4 regions of the Acerihabitans sp. genome follow, and region 3 is predicted to be linked to each of the others. Evidence: predicted binding sites of a transcription regulator. Region 3 holds the regulator's gene; each other region holds the start of a gene.
The links. Region 3 encodes LexA, which represses DNA repair genes until DNA is damaged. Its sites were predicted from a motif close to TNCTGTATGTACATACAGNA; they were not measured.
Positions count from the first base shown of each region.

Region 1: VGC33_RS12760 (DinI-like family protein) is a predicted target of LexA. The motif match lies at 1,653-1,672, and genes of this name have one in related genera.
Region 2: dinG (ATP-dependent DNA helicase DinG) is a predicted target of LexA. The motif match lies at 2,350-2,369, and genes of this name have one in related genera.
Region 4: sulA (SOS-induced cell division inhibitor SulA) is a predicted target of LexA. The motif match lies at 3,210-3,229, and genes of this name have one in related genera.

Region 1 is NZ_DASWOM010000077.1:12,743-20,698, reverse strand. It holds gene VGC33_RS12770 (SDR family NAD(P)-dependent oxidoreductase) at 1-193, shown strand, start outside; gene azuC (stress response protein AzuC) at 442-525, shown strand; gene VGC33_RS12765 (hypothetical protein) at 595-1,443, opposite strand; gene VGC33_RS12760 (DinI-like family protein) at 1,691-1,933, shown strand; gene VGC33_RS12755 (SDR family NAD(P)-dependent oxidoreductase) at 2,027-2,791, opposite strand; gene VGC33_RS12750 (c-type cytochrome) at 3,755-5,131, shown strand; gene VGC33_RS12745 (sugar dehydrogenase complex small subunit) at 5,118-5,654, shown strand; gene VGC33_RS12740 (GMC family oxidoreductase) at 5,651-7,291, shown strand; gene VGC33_RS12735 (hypothetical protein) at 7,424-7,684, shown strand; gene VGC33_RS12730 (hypothetical protein) at 7,684-7,956, shown strand, end outside.
Region 2 is NZ_DASWOM010000074.1:7,127-15,082, reverse strand. It holds gene VGC33_RS12070 (ABC transporter permease) at 1-471, shown strand, start outside; gene VGC33_RS12065 (ABC transporter ATP-binding protein) at 468-1,409, shown strand; gene VGC33_RS12060 (ABC transporter permease) at 1,411-2,142, shown strand; gene VGC33_RS12055 (YohO family small membrane protein) at 2,158-2,262, opposite strand; gene dinG (ATP-dependent DNA helicase DinG) at 2,436-4,577, shown strand; gene VGC33_RS12045 (hypothetical protein) at 4,609-5,478, opposite strand; gene ybiB (DNA-binding protein YbiB) at 5,798-6,778, shown strand; gene VGC33_RS12035 (M3 family metallopeptidase) at 6,864-7,956, shown strand, end outside.
Region 3 is NZ_DASWOM010000090.1:22,594-30,549, reverse strand. It holds gene ubiA (4-hydroxybenzoate octaprenyltransferase) at 1-570, shown strand, start outside; gene plsB (glycerol-3-phosphate 1-O-acyltransferase PlsB) at 618-3,077, opposite strand; gene VGC33_RS15200 (diacylglycerol kinase) at 3,203-3,568, shown strand; gene lexA (transcriptional repressor LexA) at 3,692-4,300, shown strand; gene VGC33_RS15190 (CsbD family protein) at 4,679-4,888, shown strand; gene zur (zinc uptake transcriptional repressor Zur) at 5,153-5,662, opposite strand; gene rcsA (transcriptional regulator RcsA) at 5,818-6,447, opposite strand; gene dusA (tRNA dihydrouridine(20/20a) synthase DusA) at 6,911-7,921, shown strand.
Region 4 is NZ_DASWOM010000079.1:11,536-19,491, reverse strand. It holds gene VGC33_RS13105 (YccF domain-containing protein) at 1-237, shown strand, start outside; gene yccS (YccS family putative transporter) at 270-2,393, shown strand; gene VGC33_RS13095 (TfoX/Sxy family DNA transformation protein) at 2,434-3,039, opposite strand; gene sulA (SOS-induced cell division inhibitor SulA) at 3,249-3,755, shown strand; gene ompA (porin OmpA) at 4,107-5,189, shown strand; gene matP (macrodomain Ter protein MatP) at 5,258-5,713, opposite strand; gene VGC33_RS13075 (AAA family ATPase) at 5,923-7,674, shown strand; gene fabA (bifunctional 3-hydroxydecanoyl-ACP dehydratase/trans-2-decenoyl-ACP isomerase) at 7,740-7,956, shown strand, end outside.

The DNA of each region.
Region 1 (7,956 bases), on a different contig from region 3:
GGAGGCGGGCGTGAGCATTGAGCAGGCGGGTACCGATTTCGTGCGCACCCATCGTTCCAGTTCCATTATCCAACGCCTGGCGACCCCCGAGGAAATAGCCAACCTGGTAATATACACCTGCTCCCTCCAGGCGTCGGCCACCACCGGCGCTGCGCTGCGGGTGGACGGCGGGGTTATCAACAGCATCGTCTAGCGCTGAACAAGACAAGAAACGATGCGCAAGGATAAATATCCGGCCATGCCGCGCCGCTGGGGTAATCCGTTGCGCGCCAGTCCGCCGCGGGATGGCTGTAAAGTGTTAATGAACGGCGGCAATATTGTGAATTACACCTTTTTTTATGTGATGTGCATCACAAATATTTGCATTTATGTGACGAAGGTCATATTATTACCCCATCAAAGGCAATCACTTTACAGGTCAATCCTGGTTAGGGGACGCATATGAAATTCCGTAAATTCCTGAAAAAAATGCTGCTGTCATACGTTAATACCGTGAAAGACGTACCGCCCGGTGCCATGTATTAATTTCCATGATTGCAAAAAAGCTGCCGCGGCAGCTTTTTTTTTTGGGGAAAATCGGGTAGGCAAGGAAAGTCAATGCGAGTCCTGGTCCCAGTACTGATATTGCGTGGCCGTGCTTCGGTGCCGCCTGATGACCGCCAGCGGCAGAATTTCCCTGTCGCTGCCATAGCTCAGGATGCAGTTGCCCCTATCATCGTTGCGCCGGCACTCTTCCACTTTGGTCAGTTGGCTCATCGGCGTTATGGACACCGAGAAAGAGCCTGCCTCCCTGCCGTCTACGCCATACAGGTAGCGGGTGCTGGCGTGCAGCGAACGCATTGAGCTGAAATAACCCTTATCATCATAGGCATAGATATTTACGTCGTTGCTGAAGGGATCGCTTCCCCGCGCGGTGCTTTTGAGGAGCCGCAGGTTTTTATCATAATCATAGATCGCGGTGGTAAAACCGGGTTGGCCGTTGATGGTAAAGGCATCCGTCGAGGAAGTGATCACGCCCTTTTCGCCGACAAAAAACCGGCTCTTACCCTGCTTATGGTTAACCAGCGACTGCTTGCCGTCCTGGTCGATGATGATGGCGATATCGTACTCGCTCTCCCAGCCATCGCCGGATTTTACCGTATGATTGGACATGCGCAGGGTCATATGGCCCTCCGTCTTGTGGTAGTCGTACGCTTCTTCGCTTAGGGCGCTGCAGGCATCGAAACTGATGCTTGACCGGGCCTGTTCATCCAGATCTTTTCCCACCATACCCGCCACCACCAAGCGTATGTCGCCTTTGGCGGTACCGCTTAACATGATTAAGTTATTGCTGTCGTTGATGGTTTTCTTAGCCGGGGGACATTGATTTTCAGCCGCGGCGGCGTGGGCGGCCAACCCGGCCAGCAGGATCAATACCGGCAATCGGTAAATTAGTTTAATCATATTCATTCCCAGGCAGAGCTGTTATGCGGATATCCACTCAAAAGTCAGGTTGCCGAAGGGGCGAAAAGGATTGAGCACACCAGAAAAGTATACCCTTGATGTTAACACGGTGCCACGTCTACGCCATGCCAAGCCCTGATGCAAACGGCGCGGCCGCCGCTTTTTTTACCCGGGATCCGGCGAAAGCGCCTTGCAATCATCCTGGCAAGACCTGTATATTCAGCCAGTAAAATTAAGAGGATGGATCATGCACGTTAAACTGATTTACGATAAACGAAATTTCGGCTCCTTGCCCGGTGCCGACAGCCTTATCCTGGCCGAACTGACCAAACGCGTTCAGCAGACTTTCCCCGACGCCGGCGTCGAAACCAAACCGATGCAGCGCAACGGACTGGACACCGATGCCAGTAAAAGCGACAAAGCCATCCTGGCGCGTATCGTTGAGGAAATGTTCGACGACTCGGCTGAATGGCTCACCGTGGCGGAATAACCGGCAAATGCCATGCCCCGGCGCCGGCCGGGGGAATACGCCGCCGTCAATCCCCAGGCGTCGGCGCAAACGTTGCAGCACCGCCCTTTGTTCTCACATTGCACTCTGGCCGCCGTCCACCACCAGCGCCTGTCCCGTCACATACGATGCCCGATCGGAAAGCAGGAACAGCGCGACCTGTGCCATTTCCTCCGGTTCCGCCATGCGCCCCAAGGGGATGCCCACGGCGTAGGGATGCGACTCGATACCCTGCTCATCGGTGGTAATGCGTCCGGCGGTCATCGGCGTGCGGGTGATGGAGGGATTGATGGAATTAACCCGGATGCCGGCGGGTCCGAATTCCACCGCCGCCGCCTGGGCCAGCGAGACAATGCCGCCCTTGCTGGCGCTATAAATCGTAGTGCCGGGCACCGCTATTTTTGCCAGCACCGAGCCGTTAAAGACAATCGCGCCGCCGCCTCCCTGGCGCTTCATCTGCGCCACTTCCGCCTGCAGGCAAAAGAATGCCGCCTTCAGATTGGTGTCGATGATCCGATCCCACAAGGCTTCATCGAGCGTTTCAATCGGCCCGCCGCCCGCAACGCCGGCATTGTTGAACGCGCAATCCAGCCTGCCGTAGCGCGCCGCCACCTGTTCAATGACCGCCGCGATAGCCTCGGTGCGCGTCAGATCCGCCGCAATAAATATCGCGCTGCCGCCGGCCTGTTCAATCTCGGCCACTACGGCGAGACCCGCGTCTTCCCGGCGTCCGGTTAACGCCACCCGCGCGCCCTCGCGGGCGAACAGGACGGCGCTCGCCCTGCCGATGCCTGAGGTGCCACCGGTGACCAATGCCACCTTACCCTGCAATAAGCCCATGATATTCCCCTGTATAGCTACCGAACGGGCATGGCGGCCTGCTTATGCCATGCAACATAGATGATAGTCATCATCTATTTGGCAATTATATGTCGATCGACATTTATTTTGTCAATAAGGTAGCGCTTTATTTTGGTCAGCGCGGAAACAACGGAAGGAGACGCGGCGCAATCGACAGGACGCAAGAACACATCGGCATCCAGGCGGATGCGGCGTGGGGAGGCAGGACCGCCGCCGTACTAACGGCAAAGGCGACGTATATTTTCAGCCCGGCTTATGGCCAGACGTGGATCCAGCAAATGCCGGCGGCCAGGACAAAAAAAGCCATAAAACACAGCGTGGTCACCTGGGAGTAGGTGAGTTCGCATTTTTCCTCGGTCATATCCGTATCCTCGCTAATTAAACCTGCCCATGACGTTACGGCGGGCGCCACTTTTCCATACGATAAAAGCCGTGACGTTGGCGCCCCCGCCGCTATTACGGCCTACCGCCGCCGCCGCTGGTTTAGTCTAAAGCTATACCAGCGTGTTTATATAATATCAATATCTTATTTTTTAAACCGTGCTGTAACCGGCGACTCCCTTCGCTCCGCCGCGATATTCCTGCCTGTTCTTCCATGCCGGATGCGTTACCTTTGGGCGTTTGCCCGAAGATTTCCCGGCACAACCCGATCATAATCACATTTTTGCCGCTATCAATCGGCTGTCCTGCCTTTTTTATCGTTAAAAAGAAAATTATTCACCTACCCGTCAGCGGACCTTTTTTCAGGACCCTGAATCATTCTGATACAAAAACAACCTACCATATGTTAATTATTTGTTATAAAACATGACTTGTATGGTGATATACATCATGTTTTACATGATGAGTCCGCTGGACATAATGCAAAAAATTATAAAAATACGTTTTATTTTAATTATTTAAAGGAGCAAGACCGTGAGGCGTCATTATCTCCCTCTCGTCATGGGACTTCTCTTGGCGGGCGGACCCAACGCAGGGGCCGCGGATAAACCGGCATCAGAGGATCTGGTTGCGCAAGGAAAATATCTCGCTACCGCCGCTGACTGCGGCGCCTGCCATACGTCTCCCGATCGGGGCGCGCCCATGGCCGGCGGGTATGCGATACAATCCCCGTTAGGCAGTATAGTCGCCAGTAATATTACCCCGTCGACGGTGTCCGGCATTGGCGATTACAGCGAGCGGGATTTTGCCCGCGCCGTTAGAGAGGGCATCGATAAGCAGGGTCGACATCTTTATCCGGCCATGCCTTATACCTCTTATTCGCGCATTACCGACGCCGATATCCATGCGCTGTATGCTTATTTTATGCAAGGCGTGCAACCGGTCGATACGCCGGCGCCGCAAACCCATTTACCCTTCCCCTTTAATATCCGGGCATCCATGGCGCTGTGGAACCGGCTGTTTGCCGGCGATACCCCGTTGACGCCAACCCCGGGCATTGCCGATAACATCAATCGCGGCGATTATCTGGTTAACGCGCTGGCGCATTGCGATACCTGCCACACGCCGCGCAATGCCTTGATGGGTCAGGACAACGGTAAAGCCTTGTCCGGGGGCAGCCTCGGCAGTTGGTATGCGCCGAATATCACGCCCGACCGCAACTCCGGCATCGGCGACTGGTCGGACGCCGACCTGACGCAATATCTCAAGACCGGTCACGTCAGCGGCAAAGCGCAGGCGGCGGGTCCGATGGCGGAGGCCATCGAGCACAGTCTGCAGCACCTGTCCGATGCGGATATCCAGGCAATGGTGGCTTATCTGCGCCGTATCCCGGCGGTGGATACCGGCGCGGCCAAGCCGCGCGACGGATATGGACAACCCTCCGACAGTGAACTGACCCAGCGCGGCCAGACGGATAATATCGATGCCGGCTGGCAGGTTTTCAGCGGCAGTTGCGCCAACTGCCATCAGGCGGACGGCCAGGGCAACCGCCTTTACCCCTCTCTGTTTCATAACAGCGCCACCGGCGCGGATCGCCCGGATAACCTGGTCGCCGCTATTTTGTACGGCGTGCGTCGTAACGTAAACGGCGAAGAGATCGCCATGCCGGCCTTTGGCCCGGAGGCTCACTTCAGTGAACGGCTCAGCGATCGGCAGATTGCCGATGTCAGCAATTACGTGCTCAAGCATTACGGCAATCCCAAGATTAGCGTTAGCGCCGACCGGGTAAGGGTGATTCGCGAAGGGGGTGACAAACCGCTGCTGGCCAGGCTTACCAGCCCGGCGGCCATGATTACCGCCGGGATTATCCTGTTGCTTGCCGTGATGTTGCTGGTGGTGCTGATAACTCACAAAAGGAGACCACATGGCGCAAAATAATCATCCGCCGGTGTCGATGGCAAGGCGTCGCATGTTGCAGGGGATGGGTGTTTTATCACTCAGCGCGGTTTGCGCCTCCCTGTTCCCCGCCGTTAAGGCGCGGGCGCAGGCATTAAGCGAGAGCGGCTTTATGCCCCTGTCCTCCTTTTTGGTTAGCCGCCCGGTCAGTCCGGTCCTGGGCCAGCGCTATTACACCGCGTTGGTTAAACACCATCCCGACTTTCCCGCCAGGCTTACCGCGCTCGGCAATTACCTCAACGGCCGCCATTTTGGCCATGTGGATGAGTTCCTGGCAAGCCTGAGCCCGGATGACGCGCTGATCCACACAGCGACCCTGATGATTTCCGCCTGGTACACCGGCGTCGTCGGTGACGGTGAACACCTGGAGCTGATTGCCTACGCGCAAGCGTTAATGTATCTGCCGACCAAGGGCATTCTGGTGGTGCCGACCTATGGCGGCGGCCCCGACTCCTGGGGCGGCAAACCCATTGAGCCAACCTCGGTCAAAGGATCGAATCTATGAGCGAAAAAAATGTTGATGCCGATGTGATTATCATCGGCTCAGGCGTCATGGGCGGCCTGATCGCCACCCAACTGGCAAAAGCGGGAAAATCAGTAATTATCCTTGAGGCGGGGCCGCGCGTTAAGCGCGAGGACATCGTCGAGCGCTTTCGTAATTCCCCGTTCAAGATGTCATTGACCAATATGAAACTTCAGGGCGTGGGCTCACCCTATCCCGATTTGCCTCACGTGCCTTCCACCTATGGCAGCTACCTGCAACAAACCGGCCCGGTAAAATATCCGACCAAATATTTGCGCGTGGTGGGCGGAACAACCTGGCACTTCGGTTCGGCCCTGTGGCGCATGATCCCCAATGATTTCAAACTGAACTCGCTTTATGGCCGCGGCAGGGACTGGCCGTTTGGTTATGATGAACTTGAACCCTGGTACGGCGCGGCCGAACGCGAGCTGGGGGTATCCGGCGTCGACGGGCAGGATGAAAGCGGACAGGGCAAACGTCCGTGGCCGCCGCGCTCCACGCCGTTCCCGATGAAAGGACTGACGCCAAGTTATCTCTTTACCCGGCTGTCGGAATTATTGGGCAAGGACGGTTATAACCCGGTGATGGAGCCTAATGGCCGCGCCACGCGTCCCTACGGCAATCGCCCGATCTGTGCCGGCAACAATAACTGCAACCCGGTTTGCCCGATTGGCGCCAAGTATGATGGTTCGATACATATCGACCTGGCCGAAAGATTAGGGGCAAAGTTACTGGATAACTCTGTGGTCTACAAAATCGAGGCGGACGATAAGGGTAATATCAGCGGCGTAGGGTATAAAAAACCCGACGGCTCCGAGCACCACCTCAGCGCGAACTATTTCGTGTTGGCCGCCTATGGTATTGAATCGCCTAAATTATTGCTGATGTCGACGTCGGAGCGCTACCCGAACGGCATAGCCAACAGCTCCGGCCAGGTGGGGCGAAATTTGATGGGACATACCGGCATCAGCATGAATATCATGATGAAAGAAGATGTTTGGCCGGGCCAGGGACCGACCGAGCTGCTGGTCTATCTTAATAATCGCGACGGTGAGTTCCGCAAGGATTTCCCCAGCTACAAGACCAAAGTGCGCAACACCGTGCCGACGGCGGATTACGCCGCGTCGCTGATTGAAAAAGGGGTTCTTGGATCAAAGCTTGATGAGGAACTACGCCGCCAGTCGGCGCGGTCACTGAATTTCGCCGTTGATTTCGAAACGCTGCCGCTGGCGGAAAATCGTGTGGTGCCGAGCAAGACCAAAACCGACGCCATCGGCATCCCGCTGCCGGAGATTTATTACAGCGTAACCGATTATTGGGAAGCGGGTAAGGAAGTGGCGCTGAAGGATTTTAAAAATATCGCCCGCCTGCTCAATGCCGATATTGCCAAAATTGATACCAGCTATCAGGATCGCCAGCATATCATGGGCACCACCATCATGGGCGATGACCCGAAAAACGCCGTCGTGAACAGTCAGTGCCAATCTCACGATCACCCTAATCTGTTTATTGCCGGCACCAGCGTGATGCCCTCGACCTCGTGCATGAATCCAACGCTTACCGGCGCGGCGTTAAGCCTGCGTTTGGCGGATCATCTGCTAAAAGTGATGAAGGTATAAATTAAGCGTTAAATTATTCCGCGGCTTGCTTCCCGGTGAGCCGCGGTGTTATTTTTTAGCATAAACCCGACGCAACAGCGGGCCTGGGAGTATAGGCGGTTGCGAACACATGCTCATAAGGACAACAGGGCAATGAGTAATAAAAAATTTTTAGCGATGACTTTTTTGTGCATATTTTTATTTTGGCTGTCGGCATATCCTCTTTCTAAATATATCTCCAGTTCCGCCTTTGGCGAGCCTACCACGTCTATTTACAATGCCATCAATGTCCTGTTCACCGCGTTGGCGTTTATGGGTGTTGTTATCACTTTCCGTTTCCAGCTATTGGAATCCGAGCGCGCGATTATCAAAGCCTGCGTCCAGAGCTTAAAGATAAAAGCCTGGGTGAAATGATGGATATCGATCGTCGCGCCCGTCTTCATCTCGACAATATTCTCAACTTTTTCGCCATGCTTTCACACCGTCAGGCGGCGGCTTCGGTGATCAAGCACGTTGATTTCGCTTATGACTGGTGGCGGCCTACGCTGTGGATTATCGCGCAATTGCAAAAAGAAATTAAAGACGGCTCACAAGAGATTTCAACCTATTGCCGTAATCCAATGGTGCATATCACCCTTGAACAGCTGGACGGCATTTATGGATATCCGGCGATAACGCCCGGGGAT
Region 2 (7,956 bases), on a different contig from region 3:
GGTCTGCTGATTGCGCCGCTCAGCGGCATGGCCGCCGCCTGGCCGTGGCTGCGCGATGCGGGGATAGGCGGCATTGGCCTGGCGCCGGCGTTGATTGCCCTGGTGCTGTATGCGCTGCTGCCGCTGGTGCGCAGCGTTAACGCCGGGCTGGCGCAGGTGCCCGCTGACGTGATAGAGACCGCGCTGGGCATGGGCATGACCCGAGGGCAGATATTTCGCCGCATCCAGATACCCTTGGCGCTGCCGGTGATCCTCTCGGGCATCCGTATTATCGCCGTACAGACCGTCGGCATGGGCATGATTGCCGCCCTGATCGGCGCCGGCGGGTTCGGCGCGCTGATGTTCCAGGGCCTGCTCAGCAGCGCGCTGGAACTGGTGTTGCTTGGGGTGATCCCGGCTATTGCGCTGGCGGTGCTGGTGGACACTTTGTTTAAACTGATCATCTCGTTTCTTGAGACGGTACGCCAATGATTCAATTTCAACACGTCAGTAAAATTTTCCACGGCAAACCGGCGGTGGAAGACCTGAATCTGAATATTGCCGAAGGCGAGTTTACCGTGCTGATCGGCACCTCCGGTTCGGGCAAGTCCACCACGCTTAAAATGATCAACCGGTTAATCGAACATGATCAGGGCAAGATTTTGTTCGCCGGCGATGAAATCCACAGTTTTAAGCCGCAGGAGCTGCGCCGTCGCATGGGCTACGCCATTCAATCCATCGGCCTGTTCCCCCATTGGACGGTGGAGCAGAATATCGCCACCGTGCCGCAACTGCTGAAGTGGCCGAAGGCTAAAATACGCGATCGCGTCACCGAATTGTTGGAACTGCTGCATCTGGACGCGGCGCAGTTTCGCGGCCGTTACCCCCACCAGCTTTCAGGCGGGCAGCAGCAGCGGGTCGGCGTGGCGCGCGCCCTGGCCGCCGATCCTGAGGTGCTGCTGATGGACGAGCCTTTCGGCGCGCTCGATCCGGTGACCCGCGCCTCGCTGCAGGTGGAAATTGCCCGTATTCACCAACTGTCCGGCCGCACGGTGGTGCTGGTGACCCATGATATCGACGAGGCGCTGGCGCTGGCGGATCGTATTGTCCTGCTCGACCAGGGGCAGGTGATACAGCAGGGCACGCCGCGCCATCTGCTGACGTTGCCCGCCAACGCGTTTGTGCGCGATTTTTTTGGCCGCAGCGATATCGGCATAAAATTACTGGCGCTGGGCGCGGCGGGCAGCCATGCGCGCAAAGGGGAGCGGCTGGCCGGCAAACCGATCGCCGCCGCCATGACCCTACGCGAGGCCTTGTCGGAATTCGTTTCCCGCCAGACCGAACTGCTGCCGGTGGTGGATGAGCTGGGCGCATCGCTTGGGGTGCTGCATTTCCGCGATCTGGTCAAGCCGTCGGGGGAGGAGGAATAGCATGGCGCGCCGGATAATTACCGATCCGCTGCTATGGTGCGTGCTGCTATTGCTGGCGCTGATGTTCGGCATGACCCGGCTGGACTGGCTGTTCTCACAGCTGTTCCCGGCGCTGGATCGTCCGGTCTATCTGCAGGATAGCTTTGCGTCCCTGGCCTGGGCCCATGTGCAGCTGGTCGTGTTCTCAAGCCTTATCGCCGTGGGGATCGGCGTCGGCGCGGGTATCGGCGTGACGCGGGCGGCCGGTCGCGAGTTCCGCTCGCTGGTGGAAACCATCGTCGCGGTCGGCCAGACCTTCCCGCCGGTGGCGGTGCTGGCCGTCGCGGTGCCGGTAATGGGGTTCAGCGAGCAGCCTGCCATTATCGCGCTGGTGCTCTATGGCCTGTTGCCGATCGTGCAGGGGACTATTACCGGTATCGAAACGGTGCCGGCCTCTATCCTGGAAACCGCCACCGGCGCCGGCATGAGCCGCTGGCAGATATTGACGCGGGTGGAACTGCCGCTGGCCGCGCCGGTTATCATCAGCGGCATCCGCACGTCGGTGATTATCAACATCGGCACCGCCGCCATCGCCTCTACCGTCGGCGCCAAAACCCTCGGTTCACCCATCATCATCGGCCTGAGCGGTTTCAATACCGCTTATATCCTGCAGGGCGCGCTGCTGGTGGCCTTGCTGGCGGTGATAAGCGATATGCTGTTCGAACGCTGGCTGCGCTGTTTCCACCATGGATAATGCGCTGAGCGGTTCTCAGCTATGGACGATAACGATATACCCGGCCAGCATCACGCCGCCGATGGCGCCGAGAACGCACAGTGAGATCAGGCCGAACACGCCCGCTTTGATAAGATTCATACCTTTCCTTAAGTCCGCGATTCATTGCATTATAAGCGCTGCGCGCCGGTGACGAAAGGCTGAACGTCGATTCCAGATCCCGCGGGTAACTGAAGATATATACAGCATAAGGCTGACGCCGGGGCCGGTCTGTGGGACAATACGCCCTTACTCTCTTGAGAAGATATAGGTTCATGCCCCTGTCGGTCGCAACCAAGGCGCAAATCCATGATTGGTATAAAGCGCTGCAAAAACATATCCCGGATTTTATTTCCCGCACGCCGCAGCGCCAGATGATTGCCGAAGTGGCGAAAGCGCTGTCCGGGGAAATCGAACGTCATCTGGTGATTGAGGCGCCCACCGGCGTGGGCAAAACCCTGTCTTACCTGATCCCCGGCATCGCCATCGGCCGCGCCGAGGAGAAACCCCTGGTGGTCAGCACCGCCAACGTGGCGCTGCAGGACCAGATTTTCAGCAAAGACCTGCCGCTGCTGAAAAAACTGATCCCGGATTTAAAATTTACCGCCGCCTTCGGCCGCAGGCGGTATGTCTGCCCGCGCAACCTGGCGGCATTGGCCGCGGACAGCGTATTCCAGGGCGACCTGAAGCTGTTCCTCGACGACGGCATGGCGCCCGCGGAGGGTAAAGAACGCACGTTGTGCGGCCATATGCAGCGGGACCTGGACCGCTTTGCCTGGGATGGCCTGCGCGATCATTATCCCAAGTCGGTGGGCGACGCGCTGTGGGGCAAACTCAGCACCGATAAAGCGAACTGTCTCGGACGTAATTGCCATTATTTCCGCGAGTGTCCGTTTTTTATCGCCCGCAAGGAAATTGAAAGCGCCGATGTGGTGGTGGCCAACCATGCGCTGGTGATGGCGGCGCTGGACAGCGAATCGGTACTGCCCAATCCCAAGCATATGCTGCTGGTGCTTGACGAGGGGCATCATTTGCCCGACGTGGCGCGGGATGCGCTGGAGATGAGCGGCGAAATCACCGCCGGTTTCATCGCCCATCAGCTGGAACTGTTTATGCGCCAGACCGAACAGACCCTGGCGCAGTTCAAGCCGGCCAAACCGCCCCTGCTCAGCGGCGCCGAACGTCTGAAGAACCATTGCGCCGAAATACAGGAACTGGCGGCGCTGTTTGAACAACAGGCCGCCTCGTTCCTGCCCAGGGACAGCGTGGCGGGGGACTTTCGTTTTGAAATGGGCCTGTTGCCCGCCGCCATGGGCGAGCTGGCCGCGCGGTTGTTCAAGCTCACCGACGCGCTGCGTATGCTGACCGAGTTTCTGCTTAACGATTTGAGCGAGAAGACCGGCAAGCAGGATATCGTGCGCCTGCACCAGGCGCTGCTGCACACCAGCCGCACTCTGGGTTACTGGGAAACCACCAGCCGTTTATGGAAGCTGGCGGCGCGCGATAAAGCGTCCAATGCGCCGATTTCCAAATGGCTGACCCGTGAAATGTCCGAAAGCGGCGCACACCTTTTCCTGCACTGCGTCGGCATCCGGGTCAGCGATCAGTTGGAAAAGCTGCTCTGGTCGAAGATCCCCCATGCGGTGGTGACCTCGGCCACCCTGCGTTCGCTTAATAGCTTTGCCCGCCTGCAGGAGCTGTCGGGATTGGACGAGCGGGCCGGGGATCGGTTTGTCGCCCTCGGGTCGCCGTTCGACCATCGCCATCAGGGCAAACTGGTGATCCCGCAAATGCGCAACGAGCCGGTGATGGCACGGGAAGGCGAACATCTGGCTGAAATGGCCGCGTTTTTTCGCGCCCAGCTGGCCGCCGGCGCCCATCGGGGCATGCTGGTCCTGTTTGCCAGCCACCGGGCGATGCAGCTTTTCCTGACCCATGTCGCCGATCTGCGGCTGCAACTGCTGGTGCAGGGCGACCAGCCGCGCTATCGGTTAATCGAGGAACACCGCCGGCGGGTCGACCAGGGCAAGACCAGCGTATTGATGGGTCTTCAGTCCTTTGCCGAGGGGCTGGATCTGAAGGGCGAACTGCTGACCCAGGTGCATATTCATAAAATCGCCTTCCCCCCCATCGACAGTCCGGTGATCCTGACTGAAGGCGAATGGCTGAAGAGCCAGAAGCGGCACCCGTTTGAGGTGCAAAGCCTGCCGAGCGCCTCGTTTAACCTGATCCAGCAGGTGGGGCGGCTTATCCGCAGCCATGAATGCACCGGCGAAATCGTTATCTATGACCGGCGCCTTATGACCAAATCCTATGGCGCGCGCCTGCTGGCGGCGCTGCCGGTCTTTCCCATCGAGCAGCCGGCGATGCCCGCGCCGGCCGGGGCCAAGTCCGGTAATATCGCGGCCAAGGGGTGATACCTCGCCGGGCGGCGCGATGGCCGCCTATTCAGGCATGGCTTTCATTTTCCAGCTTCTGCGCAATGGCTTGTCGCGCCGCCTGGGTGACCTGTTCCACATACCCCGGGCAATTAAACAGCGTTTCATAAACCCGGTCGGCGATAGGTTGAATAAGTTCCAGGCAATTCATCTGCCGGTTATCCATATGCTGCCTTACCAACGCCACGGTGGACGTTGCGGAAGCATTTTCGACGCGGGCGATATGGGCATATTTATGCCAAATACCCGTTTCAGCCATGGCCTGCTGGATAATATCCCGTTTAAACGTCGCGGTGTGATCAATCGGCTTATTTTCCATGCCTCGGGCGGTCATGACCTGATCAATGGTTCTATTAATCCGCGCTGGAAGATAAACCTCGAATTCTTGCATTTGCCAGGCGAGCTTATCTTGTTTTCGATTCAACAAACCCGATGCCATGTCCTTAACCACGGCCTTCGCGATTTGGCTAATATAGACCTCAAGCTCTACCGGCTGGTCATGTAATACTTCCAGAGAGGAGTATTTTTTTAGCGTCGATCCTTCGGTCATGTCAGTATTATTTTTTTGTGCAAAAACAAGGTCATAACGTTTGCCATTAAAACCGGCGAGGGCGCGCATAAAAGACATAAACCCCCGGTCGGGCAATGGACCGCCGCTGTCCCGGAAAGACGGCATGGCCGCGCCATCGCTGGTTTCAACTTCGGCGCCATGATTTTCCTCGCACTCCATGGTTTTTGCTGAAGCTCTAGCGGAATTATTCCTGATATTAGCCAGTTTTTTTATCAGGGTCGTTAATATGTTTGTCCTGATTTTAAGCTGGCTCGAGGTCCATGATGTAATTTTTGTATATACTGATGGATTATTGCCAGTTATATGCATAATGCTTTCCTGATGATAGCTAATAATAGAGAGCGGTTTAAAATACAGAATTTTTTATATCACGCATTTACCGGCCATTCTAGGCATTTACCCTTCATTGAGCGTTATCTACAAGTTCACTCAAAAAGAACATCGCTTTTGGTTTAGTTATTAAAAAACCTGTAAAGAATGTCAAATATTCACCAGCCGGGGCACCAGACTTCTTTACCCACAGTACTTTATTAGCGCCCTAAGGAAAGGTATGGTGGAGGGAGACATCCGCGCGCGGGCGACGGACGGTAGATTTTGAACTTTTCCTCGAGGTTGGCGACGATTGGATATGGATTATAGCAAGGTGATTAAAGAAGTCGGGCGGGGCAAAAACCATGCCCGCAACCTGGACCGGCCAACGGCCGTTGAACTCTACCGCGCCATACTGGCCGGGGAGGTACCGGAGCTGGAACTCGGCGGGCTGTTGATTGCCTTTCGCATCAAAGGCGAGGCCGAACAGGAGATGCTGGGGTTTTACGAGGCGATGCAGGCACGGGTCATGGCGCTGCAGGCGCCGGCCGATATGCCGCCGCCGGTGGTTATTCCCAGCTATAACGGCGCTCGCAAGCAGGCCAACCTGACGCCGCTGCTGGCGATGGCGCTGACGCGCCTCGGCTTGCCGGTAGTGGTACACGGCGTTACCGAGGATCCGGGTCGGGTCACCAGCGCGGAAATTTTCCGTGAATTGGGCGTGGCCTGGCATGACACCGCGCTGTCGGCGCAGGGCGCGCTGGTGCTGGCGCGCGCGCCGGTGTTTATCCCGATCCGCCATCTGTGCCCGGCGCTGGACGCCCAGTTACAGTTGCGCTGGCGCATGGGGGTACGCAACAGCGCCCATACCCTGGCCAAACTGGCGACCCCGTTCCATCATCATATGCACTGGCGCCTGTGCAGCGTATCGCATCCGGAATATATCACGCGCATCGCCGCCTTTTTCAACGCCATCAACAGCAGCGGCCTATTGATGAACGGCACCGAGGGCGAGACTTACGCCAATCCGCAGCGGCTGGCTAAAATCTATGCCCTGCATCAGGGGCAACAGCAATTATTACTGGACCCGCTGGCGCATCCGCTGCCGCCGCTGGAAAACCTGCCGGGCGGGCGCGACGCGCTGACCACCGCCCGTTGGACCGAAGCCTGTCTGCGCGGCGAATTTGCCTTGCCTGAGGCCATCCGACTGCAATTGGCGGCCATTTTACTTGCCACCGGCCAGGCCGCCGCGTTTGACCAGGCGCTGACGGCCGTTGATGCGACGATACCCCACGGCTGACCGCGGCCCGGGGCGTGGAACAATCAAGCCATTGTCGCCCGAATCAGGGCGGCGGTGAATAAACGACATTTTATCGGGAGACGATATGCAACAGGCAGTGGCGTATTTTAACGCCCTTAACCGCGATTACCTGGCGGTTCACCAGACCAAGGAAGATCTGTTCTGGCAACATTATATGGCCATCGGCGGCGCTGATGTCTCCAGCCGATTCGCCGCGGCGGAACAGGCGTATAAACGATTTATCGCGGCGCCCGCGCGCCCTGGGGAGATCCGCCGCCATATCGGCGCGCTGGAACGGGCGCCGCAAAGCCGCGAGCGTGACGACACCCTGCATGGGCTGCGCGGCTGGGCACGCTTTTTCGACTGTAATGTAATAGAGGATGCCAAGGCGCAGGGCCTGATGGATGATATTATCGCCGCGGAGAACGACCTTTACGCCCGGCGCAAAACCCTGGCGCTGACCCATATCAATGATAAAGGCGAGCGGGTTCCGGCCTCGTTGGGCGAACTGATGACCAACCAGGCCAATAACCGCGAGGAGGCGGCGCGGCAAAGCTCGCAGCTGGCGCTGCGCGAGCTGGAACAGTGGCTGCTGCAGAACGGCTTCCCGGCGCTGGTGCGCCTGCGCAACCGCTTCGCCCGTCAGATGGGTTATCGCAATTATTTTGACTACAAGGTCAACAAAACCGAACAGATGACGCCCGAACAGCTGTTTGCCATCCTGGACCCTTTCGAGCAGGCGACGCGGGAGGGCAACTTGCGCAGCCTGCGGCAACTGGCGGCGGACAAGGGCGCGGACGCGCTGGAACCCTGGAATATCCGCTTCAGCACCGCCGGCGACGTGACCCGCCAACTTGACCCCTATTTGCCGTTTGCCGAATCCCTGGGACGCTGGGCAGACAGTTTTAAACGTTTGCATATCGGCTTTAACGGCGCCCGTTTGCAGCTCGATCTGCTGGTGCGTAAGGACAAATACGAAAACGGCTTTATGCATGGGCCGGTGCCGCCGTTCCGGCAGCAGGGCGAGTGGGTTGCGGCGCGCATCAACTTTACCAGCCTGGCCAAACCGGATCAGGTCGGCAGCGGCATCAGCGGCATCAACACCCTGTTTCACGAGGGTGGCCATGCGGCGCATTTCGCCAATATCCGCCAGAATGCCCCGTGTTTTTCCCAAGAGT
Region 3 (7,956 bases):
GGCGTGTCGTTTGGGCTGGTGCTGACGCTGAATACCATGACCATTGCCCTTTCGGTGGCGGCCCTGGCGCTGGCTTGGGTTTATCCGTTTATGAAGCGGGTAACCCATCTGCCGCAACTGGTATTGGGCGCAGCATTCGGCTGGTCAATACCCATGGGCTATGCGGCGGTCAGTGAGTCCTTACCTCTCTCCTGCTGGCTGCTGTTCGCCGCCAATATCCTCTGGACGGTGGCATACGATACGCAATACGCCATGGTGGACCGCGATGATGATATCCGCATCGGTGTTAAATCCACCGCTATTCTCTTCGGACGCCATGACAAATTGATTATCGGTTTACTACAGGCGGCGACGCTGCTATTGCTTGCCTGGCTGGGAGCATTGGCGTCGCTTGGCATGGTATTTTATGCGTTCCTGGCGCTGGCGGGAGGGTTGTTTGTCTATCAGCAAAAACTGATTGCGCGGCGGGATCGCGACGCCTGCTTTAAAGCTTTTTTAAACAACAACCTGGTGGGCATGCTGATTTTTGTCGGCATTGCGCTGAGTTTTTTCGGCCAGGCCCGGTTATAACAGGGCGTAAAGACGGGCGATGCGTCGGCATTCGCCCGCCGCGGATATCATAACATGGGCGCGGGGTCGTTTTCAGGCGTCGCGGCCAACAGGCTTGCGCTGTTAATGGTCAATTGCACCTCGGGGGTCATCAGCTCGCCGAGGATCTCGCTGACCTCATTCACCTTCTCGCCAATGGCATCGCCGGTGTCGCTGATATAGCTTTCATCCCTGAGCGTGGCCACCAATGTGGAAAATACCGCTTTGTCGAAAAATTCAGGCGCGTTAATACCGTGCAGCACCGAAAGACGCTGGGCCATAATCCGGCTTTCTTTCTCAAGCGTCCCGCGATTGATTTGCGGATTGAAGCGTAACAGCGAAAAGGTGATGGCATAGCGTTGCAACGTCTCGCGCACCCCCGCCGCCAGCAGTTGCAGGGTAAATGCCCGCGCCGGGTTGAAAAACAGCTGCGCGGCGCGCTCGACAACCAGCTCCTGGCGCGCCAGTTCCCCGATGAGCGCTTCGATGACCGGGCCGAGCTGGGGCATCTCGAAACGCATGAATAGCTCGGCTTTCATCAGGGGATAAAGCAGGTTGATACGGTGCAATAGCTGCCCGCGATCGATGCCGGGATGACCGATAATGATACTCGCGACCAGCGAAGGCAGGATAAACAGATGCTGGATATTGTTGCGATAATAGGTCATCAGTACCGCCTGTTCGCGGGACAGGTAGATAATATCGCCAATGGTATCCTGTTCGACGCTGAATTTATTCATCGCCAGGGCATGTTCCAGCAGGTCCTGCGCCGTAGTGTCCGGCACCGTGACATCAGCGGCGTAGGGCACGTTGCGCATCAACTCCAGATAGCAGGTTAACTGCTGCAAAAGCTGTTCGCGGGTCAGGGAACGCTGACGGGAAGCCAGCAGCACGGTGGAACACAGGTTAATGGCGTTCGCCGCCGCGGCGTTATTTATCCTTACCATGATTTGCGCGGCGATATCGTCCACCGCGGGCGCCAGCCAGCCGGGACGCTGGGCTTCGATAGGGTCGATGGAATCACGCCAGTGCGGCACCCGCTGGTTAAGATAGACGCTTAACGACAAGGGTTCGCCAAAATTGACATAACCCTGGCCCAGGTTGCGTAATTTACGCAACCCCCGCACCATCTGCACGAATCCTTCTTTTTCCTTGGTGGCTCCCCGCAGTTCCTTGGCGTAGGTGGCCACTTCCATAACATGTTCATACCCAACGTAAATCGGCACCAGCGTGATAGGGCGGTTGCCGCCACGCAGCATCGCCTGGATGGTCATGGTCAGGGTGCCGGTCTTGGGATCAAGCAGGCGCCCGGTACGCGAGCGTCCTCCCTCCATAAAATATTCCACTGAATAGCCCCGGGTAAATAATTCACCCAGGTATTCGCGGAATATGGTGGAGTAGAGCTTATTGCCCTTGAAGGTGCGCCGGATAAAAAAAGCGCCCAGCCGGCGGAAAATCGGACCCGCCGGCCAGAAGTTCAGGTTGATGCCGGCGGCGATATGCGGCGGCACCAGTCCCTGATGATAAAGCACATAGGACAGCAGCAGGTAATCCATATGGCTGCGGTGACACGGCACATAGACAATTTCATGGCCGTCCTCCGCCAACTGGCGAACGCGTTCGGCGTTGCGCACGTGCAGTCCCTGGTAGAGCCGGTTCCAGGTCCAGCTCAACACCCGATCCGACAAACGCACGGCTTCATACGAAAAATCCGCCGCAATCTCCTCCATCAGCTCGATGGCGTTTTGCTGCGCTTTGTCCGCCGAGATTTTTTTAGTGCGTGCCTCATCCTCCACGGCTTTTTCAATGGCCTTGGATGCCAGCAGTTTGTTGAATAAATCCTGACGGACCGGCAGACGCGGCCCTACCGCCACCAGACGCTGGCGGGCAAAATGAATCATGGCGACGCGGGCCAGCTTTTGCGCGATGGTTTTATCGGTGCCATGCTCATTCGCCATAAAGCGCATGGACAGCGGTCGGGAAAAACGCACAAAACTATCGCGCCCCAGCCACAGTACCGCGATGAACTTCTGGAAACCATTGAGCAGCCGTAGCTGCGGCGCCGGCTGGTGCTGTTGCCCGTCGCGACCGGGCGAACGGCCGAACATAATGGACACCGGCACCATCTGGACATCAAGCTGTGGATTATTGCGATGTAAATCAAGATAATCATGAAACAGCTTTACTGATTCCAGCTTTTCCGAGAAGTAGCGAAAAACGCGGGGACCATCGTGGATGAAGACGTGGCGCGGTAAGAGCACGCCGTCGATATCCAGGGGGATCAGCGGATCGGGCAGCCCCAACCGCAGGCATTGCGCGCGCAGGGTGAGCAGGTCCGCCCTGGAATTATAGGGCAAAACATACATCATTGGCCGCAGCGGATCCAAACCGGCTTCTTGCCGGGGATTAGCGGGAATAGCTTTACTTCGCACCAGTAGCCGGAGCGGTAAATCCAACAATGTATAATAAATAGTACGCCAACCTGACATATCTTCGTGAAGCCTCTTGTTAGCATTGCGCCACAAGAATACCAGAAACCGCGCGACAGATCTGTGGTGATGCGAACGAGAAGAAACGGTAATATAGGCACAATTTTTCATTAGTGCATAAAATTATGGCAAATCAAACCAACGGGCTTCGACGCATCTTTAACGCCATGGGTTATTCCATCAAAGGATGTCGCGCCGCCTGGCGACATGAAGCCGCGTTTCGCCAGGAAGCGGTGGCCGCCGTGGCGGCGATTATTCTCGCCTGTTTCCTTGAACGCGATCCGGTGGCGCGGATTTTGTTAATGGGCTCGGTCTGGCTGGTGCTTATTGTTGAAATCATCAACAGCGCCATTGAGGCGGTGGTGGATCGCATCGGGCCAGAACTGCATCCGCTTTCGGGCCGGGCCAAGGACCTGGGCTCCGCGGCGGTGTTCCTGGCCATTGTATTGGCGCTATTCGTGTGGATAACACTGCTATGGCGGCATATTTGAGAAATATTCGTCCGCGCTCGGCCGTAGCCGGGGTTTTATCACGATTTGCAACGCTTATGGTTTTCAATTGCCGCGGACCTGTATATACTCACATAAAGACTGTATAAACAAACAGGGGATGGAATGAAAGCACTAACCGCCAGACAACAAGAGGTTTTTGACCTTATCCGCGATCATCTTGCGCAAACCGGTATGCCGCCGACCAGGGCGGAGATCGCGCATCGTCTGGGATTCAAATCTCCTAACGCCGCCGAAGAGCATCTCAAGGCGCTGGCACGCAAGGGCGCCATTGAAATCGTATCCGGCGCCTCGCGCGGCATCCGCTTATTGATAGAAGAAGAGACCGGGCTGCCGCTTATCGGCCGCGTGGCCGCCGGCGAGCCATTGCTGGCGGAACAACATATTGAAAGCCATTACCAGATAGATCCCGATCTGTTCAAACCCCATGCGGATTTCCTGCTGCGCGTCAGCGGCATGTCCATGAAGGATATCGGCATCATGGACGGCGATCTGCTGGCGGTGCATAAAACGCAGGACGCCCATAACGGCCAGGTGGTGGTGGCGCGCATTAATGATGAAGTGACGGTGAAACGCCTGAAAAGGCACGGTAATATTGTTGAATTATTGCCGGAAAACAGCGAGTTCTCACCCATCATCGTCGACCTGCGCGAGCAGGAGCTTTCCATTGAAGGTTTGGCGGTCGGCGTCATTCGCAACGGCAACTGGATCTGACGACAGGCCACCCCGTGCCGCGCCGTTGTCTGATGTCCGGCGGCGTGGGACAATGACTGTCGCCGTAAACAGGCAGCGGCGAGTCGTCAACGCAGGCGGTGGTTAATATTTCGTTACAATTGGCGCTGTACTGCCCCATGCCCTCTACCCCCTGTTTTATTTCAATTTATCGCCGCTCCAGCGATAATAACCCTGCCTGTATGGTCTAATCGTCTGCTTAATGAACCTCGCGCCAAATCCCCTGCTATACTTTATTCATAGGGTTAGCTTATGACACAGCAGGTTTCGGGACTAAAGACAGTTCCCTATATCCACGCAGTATATAAAACCTGTGATGAATTATGTTGACTGATAAACCGATAGCCAAGGAGAATTCCGATGAACAAAGACGAAGCCAGCGGTAATTGGAAACAATTTAAAGGCAAATTGAAAGAACAATGGGGTAAGCTTACCGACGACGATTTGACCGTGGTGGAAGGCAAACGCGATCAATTAATTGGTAAAATCCAAGAGCGTTATGGTTATGGTAAAGAAGCCGCTGAAACGGAAGTCAAGGATTGGGAAACACGTAATAAATATCGTTGGTAATAATTTTGGAAGAATTGACCACCACGCAAGTGCGGGTTAATTGGTTCTCAAGTGTTCCTACCCAAAGGTACAAGGATGTACCACCCTACAGCCGTTGCTGGCCTTATCTATCCACCCCTCCTTCGCTATATCTATTCGCCCTTCGGCTATAGTAATGCTACAGGCGTATTTTTTCATATCCGGCGCGGGTAAAACGTTCTCCATTCCCTGTAGCGACGCGTGATGGCATTTTTCCGTTTGGCGTAGCGGATCGGCTGGTGCCCGTTAGCGTTTTTTTATCGCCACGCTATGGTCATGCCCGCAGTCCTGAGGGTTGTCGCAGGCTTGTACCTCGGCGCACATGAGACAAAAACCGTGGGCCTCAACCACGTTATGACGCATGGTAAACCCCCTGGCTTGGGCCATTTTCTGTAGTATCTCTTCAATGCCTTCGGTTGATTGTTCGGTGACCTGACCGCAGCGATCGCAGATAAAAAAAGCGGAGGTGTGGCTGGGCTGTTCAAAATGATGGCACAGAACATAGCTGTTGGTGGACTCGACCCTATGGATAAACCCCTGTTCCAACAAGAAATCCAGCGCGCGATAAATCGTCGGCGGCTTGGCCTGCGGTTCCGTTGTGCGCAGCAGGTCGAGCAGGTCGTAGGCACTGATTGCACCGACCTGCTGTGTCATCAGGCGCAACACTTCCAATCGTTGTGGCGTCAGACGCACATTGCGCTGCTGGCATAACTGTTCAGCCTGGCTGAGCAGTTGAGACCGATCGGTGATATTCATAATGATTCCCCGCAGTTTAATCCTTAGTCTATCTTATCATGAAGGCGTAAAAACGCCGAATAGCGGCGCGTTTCACGCTGCTGCGCTATGGGTGTCGATAAAATCGCGGGGATTAACTCGGGGATGGGCAGCCACATCTGCGCCACTGCTGTTTTTCAGCAAACGGGATAACGGATATTAATACTGTCTGTTACGCTGTTAGCAATGGCAATTAAATGATAAATCACCTGCTTATTGCTGGCCTTGGTTTTACGCTTTATATTAATTTTATGAGAAGACAGGGTTTTTTCTTTAATATGCAACTGGGTACAAATATACAATGTATCATAACCGGACATCCACATTGTTAGAATTTCCACTTCCGTTTTACTAAAACGCAATGGCGAGAAGCCAATGGCGGAATCCCCGTTTCGCCAAGCTTTTGTATCCATAAAGTAGCGAATTATCATTAACAATGTGCTGATTTTAATAAACTTTGATAAAATAATCACATTGTCCCTAATGGGAACAAAATCATGGAATTTGATATTTTCATTGCCAATGAAGATAAAAAAAAGCGTCAACGGCTGCTCATCGATTATAGATTTTAGATCTTCACTATCACCTTGATATTGATAAGAATTTTGGTTTATGAAAATTATCGACGGTTTAGAGGTTTTGCATCTTAATCGCAAAGTGCTCACATTGTCCACGTCACGTATTGCACCTTTAATACCGCTTGCCGGCAACGAACTTTTGATCGCATATTTGGTATAAGTGCAAGGGTCAAGTATAAACACTGTCATAATGATAATGATATCTGCAATTAGATCCATCCAAGGGTAAAGAGGGCTTCAGATAAAAAGACGACATTGGAGTTTATGAAAGATAAAACCCATTTTGTTTATTGATTAATCATTTTTCTACCTTTTTTCTGTATTGGCGTTTAAATATACATTATGAATATGTGATAAATGATTATGATCGGTTTGTAAATCACTTGGGGAGGTATTGGGATGGAATGACGCTCATTTGGGATGAAATGGCCGTTCCATGGGTTGCTAAAAGTATAATTTTTAACAGGAATGAAACATTATACGATGTTTAGCAAAATAGAAACATTAACATGATTAATGAATCGAGATTGTGGAGATCGTCACCTCATGGGAATACTGTGATAGAATACCTTGATAACATCCCAGCGTTTCTTGAACTATTTTGATGCCTGCACCTGACCTTATGAATGCTCTAGCAGCCAAATCCTTAAACATGCCAGCCGCGGCGCGGTTTCCCTCGCAGCGCTTCTCTGTCGCGCCGATGCTGGACTGGACTGACCGCCACTGCCGCTATTTCCTGCGGCAGCTGACGCGTCATGCGTTGCTGTATACCGAAATGGTGACCACCGGCGCTTTGCTCTATGGCAAAGGCGACTATCTGGCCTATAACGAGGCCGAGCATCCGCTGGCGTTACAGTTGGGCGGCAGCGAGCCGGATGCGTTGGCGCAGTGTGCCCGCATGGCCGAGCTGCGGGGCTATGACGAGATTAATCTTAACGTGGGCTGCCCGTCGGACCGGGTGCAGAACGGCCGCTTCGGCGCCTGCCTGATGGCTGAGCGCGAGCGGGTGGCCGACTGTATTGCCGCCATGCGCTCCGCGGTGTCTATTCCGGTGACGGTAAAAACCCGCATCGGCATCGACGAGCAGGATAGCTATCCGTTTTTGTGCGAATTTATTCAGGCCGTGGCTGAGCGCGGCGGCTGCGATACGTTTATCATCCATGCGCGAAAAGCGTGGCTGTCGGGGCTAAGCCCGAAGGAAAACCGCGAAATCCCACCGCTGGACTACGATCGCGTCTATCAGCTCAAGCGCGATTTTCCGTCCCTTACGCTTGCAATCAACGGCGGCATAACCACACTTGACCAAGCGGAACGGCATCTTAACCGCCTGGACGGCGTGATGATAGGGCGAGAGGCCTACCAGAACCCCGGCATGCTTGGTCAGGTCGACAGCCGGTTATTCGGCGCCGCCGATCCGCATGACGATATGACGGCGGTGGTGGAAGCCATGTATCCTTATATGGAACGCGAACTGGCCCAAGGCACCTACCTTGGCCATATGACCCGTCATATGCTTGGAATATTCCAGGGCGTGCCGGGTGCGCGGCAATGGCGGCGCCATCTCAGCGAAAACGCCCACAAGGCCGGAGCCGGTATTGATGTGGTGCGCCAGGCATTGGCCAAAGTGGCAAAAGCTGAACCGATGCGGTGCATTGCCGGATAAATCTTGTCGGCTTTCTCCGGCCAATATGTACTGGC
Region 4 (7,956 bases), on a different contig from region 3:
TTGTCATCAGGCGGCACGCTGCTCAACGTGGTGTGGTTTGTGCTGTTCGGTTGGTGGTTATGCCTGTCGCATATCCTCACCGGCATCGCGCAATGCCTGACGATTATCGGTATTTTACCGGGGATCGCCAATTTCAAACTGGCCGTTATCGCCCTATGGCCGGTGGGACGCCGTGTGGTTCCCGTGGAGTTTGCGGAACAGCTGCGCGCGCATCCGGACCGCCGTTTCTACCGTTGAAGCCATCATAAGGACGTAATGTGGGATACAGTGTGCTGACGCGAGCGTCGGGCCTGCGGCGTTTTGCCTTCAGCAGCCGCTGGCGCTACAACCTGCGGATTTTTATTGCCCTCGGCGGCGCGGCGGCGCTGCCCTGGTGGCTGGGCATGGCGACGCTGACCATTCCGCTCACCCTGGGCGTGGTGGCCGCGGCGCTGGCGGATCTCGACGATCGCCTCAGCGGCCGGTTGCGCAACCTGCTGATCACCCTGGTGAGTTTTTTTATCGCCGCGGTGTCGATAGAGCTGCTGTTCCCTTATCCCTGGCTGTTCGGACTGGGCCTGGCCGGATCAACCTGCGGGTTCATCCTGTTGGGCGCCCTGGGACAGCGTTATGCCACCATCGCGTTCGGCGCGCTGCTGATTGCCGTTTATACCATGCTGGGCGCCGCCATGTACCAGACCTGGTATATGCAGCCGGCGTTGCTGCTGGCGGGCGCTATCTGGTATAACCTGCTGACCCTGTTCGGCCATCTGCTGTTTCCCATCCGGCCGCTGCAGGATAACCTGGCCCGCTGTTATGGCCACCTGGCGCAGTACCTTGACGCCAAGGCCAATCTGTTCGACCCGGATACCGAGGGAACCGACGACAGCGCGCTTATCGAGGTGGCGATGGCGAACGGCGCCCTGGTGCAGGCGTTGAATCAAACCAAGGCGTCGCTACTGACCCGTCTGCGCGGCGATCGCGGCCAGCGCGGCACCCGGCGTACGCTGCATTATTATTTCGTGGCGCAGGATATCCACGAGCGGGCCAGCTCCTCCCATGTGCAATACCAGCAACTGCGCGAACAGCTACGCTATAGCGACGTACTGTTTCGCTTCCAGCGGTTGCTGGCGATGCAGGCGCGCGCCTGCGAGGCATTATCCCAATCGATCCTGCTGCATCAAACCTACCAGCACGACGGCCGTTTCGAGCGCGCCTTCCTTCATCTGGAAGCCGCCATCGGCCGCGTTGCGGTGCCGGGGCAGGTCAAGGCGCTGAAACATTTGCTGAATAACCTGCGCGCCATCGACGCGCAGCTGTCCACTATTGAATCGGAACAGGCGGTTGCCCGCAATAGCCCGGAAGAGAACAACCTGGCCGATGATAAGCTGACCGGCTGGAGCGACATCCGCATGCGCATCAGCCGTAACCTGGGCCCGGAATCGGCGCTGTTCCGCCACGCCGTGCGCATGTCGCTGGTATTGTGCGTCGGTTATGCCTTTATCCAGCTCAGCGGGATGCGTTATGGCTATTGGATCCTGCTGACCAGCCTGTTTGTCTGCCAGCCCAACTACCAGGCGACGCGCCGCCGGCTGGCGTTGCGGATAATCGGCACGCTGGCGGGCATCCTTATCGGCCTGCCAATCCTCTATTTTGTCCCGTCCATCGAAGGACAACTGATACTGATCGTGGTCAGCGGCACGCTGTTCTTTGCCTTTCGCAACGTGCAGTATGCCCAGGCGACCATGTTTATCACCTTACTGGTAATGCTGTGTTTCAACCTGCTTGGCGAGGGATTCGATGTGGCGGTGCCGCGGGTCTTCGACACCTTCGTCGGCTGCGCCATAGCCTGGGCGGCGGTCAGTTTTATCTGGCCGGACTGGCGTTTTCGCCGCCTGCCGGCGGTCATGAATAACAGTCTCGCGGCCAACTGCCGCTATCTTGACGCCATTCTGGTGCAGTATCACCAGGGCAAGGATAACCGCCTGGAATACCGTGTGGCGCGGCGGGATGCCCATAACCGCGACGCGGAGCTGGCCTCGGTCGTATCCAATATGGCGGCGGAGCCGCGGACCCAGGCTGAATTGCTGGAATCGGCGTTTCGCCTGTTGTGCCTGAACCACACCTTCCTGAGTTATATCTCTACCCTGGGCGCGCACCGGGAGCGGATTGCCGATCCGCTAATGCTGGGCGTGCTGGACGATGCCGCCTGTTATGTGGACGACGCGCTGCAATGCCAGGAACAGTTTGCGCAGCGGGTGGAGCAGGAGCGGGAACGGCTTATCGCGCGCATCCAGCGGCTGCTGCCGGATCCGGAGGCCAGGGAACAGCTGGTTTTACAGCAGATCGGCCTGTTGCTTGATCTGCTGCCGGAACTGATTGCGCGCAAACAGCATATCGAGAAACAGGGCTGATGCTGCATGCCGCCGCAACGGCGGCATGCATAACCGGCTGCTACCGGCAGGATAGATGTTTAAACCAGTCCAGGAGTTCGCTGCGCTGGCCCTGCGGCAACGCGGCGTAATGGCGGCCGGAGAGCGCCCCTTCCAGCGCGAGCAGCACGGTGACGCTCAGGTTTTTCTTGATTTTACGAAGCTTCAGGTAGCTGCTTTTGGCGCCGTGGTAGCGCAACGCATCGATATCCTGGATGCCGGCTTTCCATAACAGGCGCTCGATGCCCTGCCCGATATTGGGCAAATCCTTTAGCCGCGGACGGGCTGCCTTATCGCACGTTTCCTGCCTGGCCTCGTCGACGGCATGGCGCGCCAGCTCAAGAAGGGTGCGCGCGTCTCCCCACAGGCGTTCATCCACATGATAATAGTTAAGCGTTACCGGCAGGCCCCGTTTGGTATATATCAGCCGGTTCATCCCCTGCCTGAGGTAGATATGTTCGCTTTGGCGGGTGCCCCGCAGATACAGCTCGCCATCCAGTATCAAGCCGAACATGATCTTGTCCGAGGCAATGCTGTACCCGCCGAATTGCGAACGGGTGGAGATATCACCCAGGGGCGAAAAGCAAATTTTTGCCTGTGTAATCCGGCAGTTATGTAGTATATCCATGAACTTCTCCTTGTTGTGGACCGCGAGATTCCTTACTCAAAATTCGCAACAGCCCATAAAAATACGGTATTTTCCCAGCGGTTTTCAACTTAATCCGGCCGCCGCGGCCATTAAGTGGCAATTCTGCGAAGGTCATTAAATTTTTGATTGATTTTCACGCCAAACCCCTATACTGTGTTTATATACAGTTACACAGGGGCGGACACAAAATGCAGATTCAATACCATGCCGACTTTTCTCCGGCGCAGCGTAACCAGGGTGAACAGGCAATCGACAACCAGACCGCCCCGCTGGAGCAGGGTTTTATCAGCGAAGTGGTTTATGTCGAGGATCAGCCGGTTGTCGGGCATATTCTGCTGCCGCTGCTGCGCCTGCTGGGCACCCAGTCGCGCTGGCTGCTCTGGCTTACGTCATCACGCAGATTGAGCCGCCCCTGGCTCGAACAGTCCGGCCTGCCGCTGGAAAAAATGGTACAGCTGCGTCAACGCACCGCGTTCGACACCGTTGCCGCCATGGAAAAAGCGCTCTGGACGGGAAATTACAGCGTGATTTTGGGGTGGTTTCCGGCGGAATTAACGGCGGATGAGAAGATTCGCCTGCGCGACGCGGCGCAGCACGGGGGCACTTATGGGTTCATTATGTACCCGCAAAATGAGGTGTGCCAGAAATCTGGACAGTTTTCAGGCTTAAAGATTCATTCTACTTTGTATCATTAAGTAAATTTAAGATTAATCTCATTAGGGGCGTTAAAACCTGTGATTTCCGCCCCTGTAATTGAGAACAATCCAGTATATACGCGGTTCGCCGCCCTTAACCGACAGTAAAGCGATTTCAAGTTTCTCGCCGATATCATCAATCAAGCCTATATGAAACGCTGTTTTTTATTAGCGGCTTACTACATCTTACTTGTAAGTTTCCCACTTCGTTGTAGACTTTAATTCGCCAGGGCTGCTCTATAACGCCTTTTAACGGCGATGTACAAACCCAGAGCATGGACACTGGCAATGGAATATTTAAATTAGCTTTAAGAGCTCATTGCCTATTTGGATGATAACGAGGCGCAAAAAATGAAAAAGACAGCTATCGCACTTGCAGTGGCACTGGCGGGTTTCGCGACCGTAGCGCAAGCCGCTCCGAAAGACAACACCTGGTACACCGGTGGTAAACTGGGCTGGTCCCAGTATCACGATACCGGGTTCTACGGTAATGGTTACGACAACCGTATCGGCAATGGCCCTACCCGTAACGAGCAGATCGGCGCTGGTGCTTTTGTTGGTTACCAGGCTAACCCTTATTTAGGGTTTGAACTGGGTTATGATTGGCTGGGCCGTATGGCATACAAAGGCAGCGTTGATAACGGTGCGTTTAAAGCCCAGGGCATTCAGTTGACCACTAAACTGAGCTACCCGCTGAACGATGACCTGGACATTTATACCCGTCTGGGTGGTATGGTATGGCGTGCTGATTCCAAAGCCAACTACGGTAACGGAGCCAATGGTCGCCTGAGCGACAATGACACTGGCGTTTCTCCGTTGGCCGCCGCTGGTCTGGAATACGCAGTCACCAAAAACTGGGCAACCCGTCTGGAATACCAGTGGACCAACAACATCGGCGATGCCGGTACCGTTGGCGCCCGTCCTGACAATGCTCTCGTGAGCGTGGGTGTTTCCTACCGTTTCGGTCAAGATGAAGTTGCTGCGCCTGCTCCGGCTCCTGCCGCCGCACCGGCTCCTGTTGTCCAGACCAAACGCTTCACCCTGCGTTCAGACGTTCTGTTTGCCTTTAACAAGGCACAGCTGAAACCTGAAGGCCAGCAAGCGCTGGATCAACTGTATTCCCAGTTGAGCTCGATGGATCCTAAAGACGGCTCCGTTGTTGTCCTGGGCTTTACCGACCGTATCGGTACTGACCAATACAACCAGAAACTGTCCCAGGCCCGTGCGCAGAGCGTAGTAAGCTACCTGGTGTCCAAGGGCATCCCCGCCGACAAGATTTCCGCACGTGGCATGGGTGAATCCAACCCGGTCACCGGCAATACTTGCGATAACGTGAAACCACGCGCAGCGTTAATCAACTGCCTGGCACCGGATCGTCGCGTAGAAATCGAAGTGAAGGGTATCAAGGAAGTGGTAACACAGCCGCAGGCTTAAGTGTTGTCAGCTTCATAAAAAAACCCCGCCTTGCGGGGTTTTTTATTGCCCGTACCACTATTTCCCGACTACTTGTCCTCCCCCAGGATCGCTTTTAAATCGTCTTTCAGCGAAGTCATCTGCGTGGCGTATTTCTCTTTGCGCTCCGCATCCTCGAGCAGGCTGACAATGGTTTCCGACAGGGTTTTACCCCGTCGCTGCGCCAGGGCCGCCAAACGCTGCCACACCAGATATTCCAGATCGATGGATTTTTTGCGCGTGTGTTGATGCTCAGCGTTAAAATGACGTTTGCGTCTTGCCCGTATCGTCTGCTTCATGCGATTGTCGAGCGCCGGATTCATATTCTCCTGGATCCAGAGAATAATGTTGTCGGGTTGATGCTCATAAAGCACCAGGGCGGCAATGGCTTCCTCCGCCGCGCTGTTTTCTTCATGCCGGGTGATTCGTTCACCTTCACGATGTTTTTTTACCAGATAGGTCCATTTCCATCCGGTTTCCAGGTTCTCAAGCTGCTGGTATTTCATATTTCGCCCACCCGTGACCGTGTAACGTTGCCCTGATAATAGCAGTTCCGCACGCAAAATCCCTAAAATTCGTTTTATTCTGTCTGTTTTTTAATCACAACCGGTGGCAAGTTTTGCTGAATCATCGCTGAATGCAAGATGCGTGAGACTCGGACAGGGAAATTCTTGTATAATCCCCGTTTCCCTGTTTAGCGACGTTACCTATTACCTTGACCATTAAACAATTAGAATGGAAATATTTAATTCCCGAGCTTTCGCCTTTCGAAGCGGTGTTCGCCCAACCCTCCCAGCTAATGCCGGCACCTATGGATGTGCTGCAGCCACGTTTGATGGACGGACTGACACAATTTTGCCACTCCCGCTCGCCGAGCCGTTTTATGCTGCTCACCGCGCAGGAAGATGAGGAATATTTCCAGTTAATCACCGAGACGGTTAAACAGCTTTTGCCCCCGGGCGATGGCGTTATCGGCAGCCGGTATGTGATTACGGGTAATGGCGTGACGGTGCAGCCCGCCACCCGGCGCGAGGATAATTTCGCCGGCCGGGCCAAGGGGCTTTACCAGTCCTGGATCGAACATGAGCAATTGTTCGGCTGCGTCAGATGCTACCGCGACGTGCTTGATTTACAGCCGGGTAAAATCCATGAAGCCAACGGCGGGGTACTGGTGCTGGGTGCCAAGGCCCTGGTCAGCCAGCCGTTGATGTGGCTGCGTCTCAAGCAAATGATATTGCAGCAGCGTTTCGACTGGCTGGCATTGGATGAAACCCGTCCGCTGCCGGTGTCCATACCCTCGATGCCGCTCGATCTGCGCCTGCTTATCATCGGCGATCGCGAGTCGCTGGCCGATCTGAACGATCTGGAACCCGACCTGACCATGCTGGCGTTGTATGCCGAGTTCGAGTCAGACCTGAAGATCCTGGCGCCGGAAGATATGCAAAACTGGTGCGGCTACATAAACAGCCTGCTGGGCGGCCTGAAGCTGCCTCCCCTGACCCCGGACGCCTGGCCGGAGATGGTCAGGCAGTCGGTGCGCTACAGCGGCGATCAGTACCAGCTCCCGCTGTGCCCGCACTGGCTGACGCGGCGCTTTCGCGAAGCGGTGTTGTACAGCGAGCAGGGCGCCATCAGCGCGGAGGCCCTGTATAATAGCAACCGGACGCGGATCTGGCGCGAAAGCTATCTTACCGAGCGCATGCAGGATGAAATATCCGAAGGACAGATCATGGTCGAAACCGAGGGCGCCATGGTCGGCCAGGTCAACGCGCTGTCGGTCCTGGATTTTCCGGGCCATCCCCTGCCGTTTGGTGAACCGTCGCGCATCAGTTGCGTGGTACACCTTGGCGACGGCGAAATCAACGATGTTGAACGTAAGGCCGAGCTGGGCGGTAATCTCCATGCCAAGGGCATGATGATTATGCAGGCCTTCCTGATGGCGTCGCTGGAATTGGACCAACAGCTGCCCTTCTCCGCGTCGCTGGTATTTGAACAGTCCTATGGCGAGGTGGACGGCGACAGCGCGTCGCTGGCGGAATTGAGCGCCCTGATAAGCGCCCTGTCAGGCAAACCGATAGTCCAGCAGATTGCCGTTACCGGTTCGGTGGATCAGTTTGGCCGCGTCCAGCCCATCGGCGGCGCGAATGAAAAGATTGAAGGATTCTTTGCCCTGTGCGAAAGCCGTGGACTTGATGGTACACATGGCGTGATTATCCCCGCCGCCAATGTGCGCCACCTGTGCCTGAATGAGGACGTGGTCGAAGCGGTGCGCAACGATCAATTCCATATCTGGCCGGTGGAGATCATTGATGAGGCGTTGGAGCTACTGACCGGGATACCTTACGATCATGAGCAGAAACCCAATTTGATTGCGTCGATACGTGAGCGTATCGCTTATATTAATCAGCATGAACGCCTGCGCTTACCCTGGGGATTTCGCTGGCTTAACTGGTTTAATCAGAGCTGATGGGGCTTGTCCGGGGCATGGAAGTTAGTTAATGTGCGTGATTCATTGATAAAGGTTTGGATAACATGGTAGATAAACGCGACGCTTATACAAAAGAAGACCTGATTGCCTGCAGCCGCGGGGAGTTGTTTGGTAAAGAAGGCCCGCCGCTGCCCGCGGGGAATATGCTGATGATGGACCGCGTGGTCAAGATGACCGAAGACGGCGGCAGCCATAATAAAGGTTACGTTGAAGCCGAATTGGATATCCATCCCGATATGTGGTTCTTCGGTTGCCATTTTA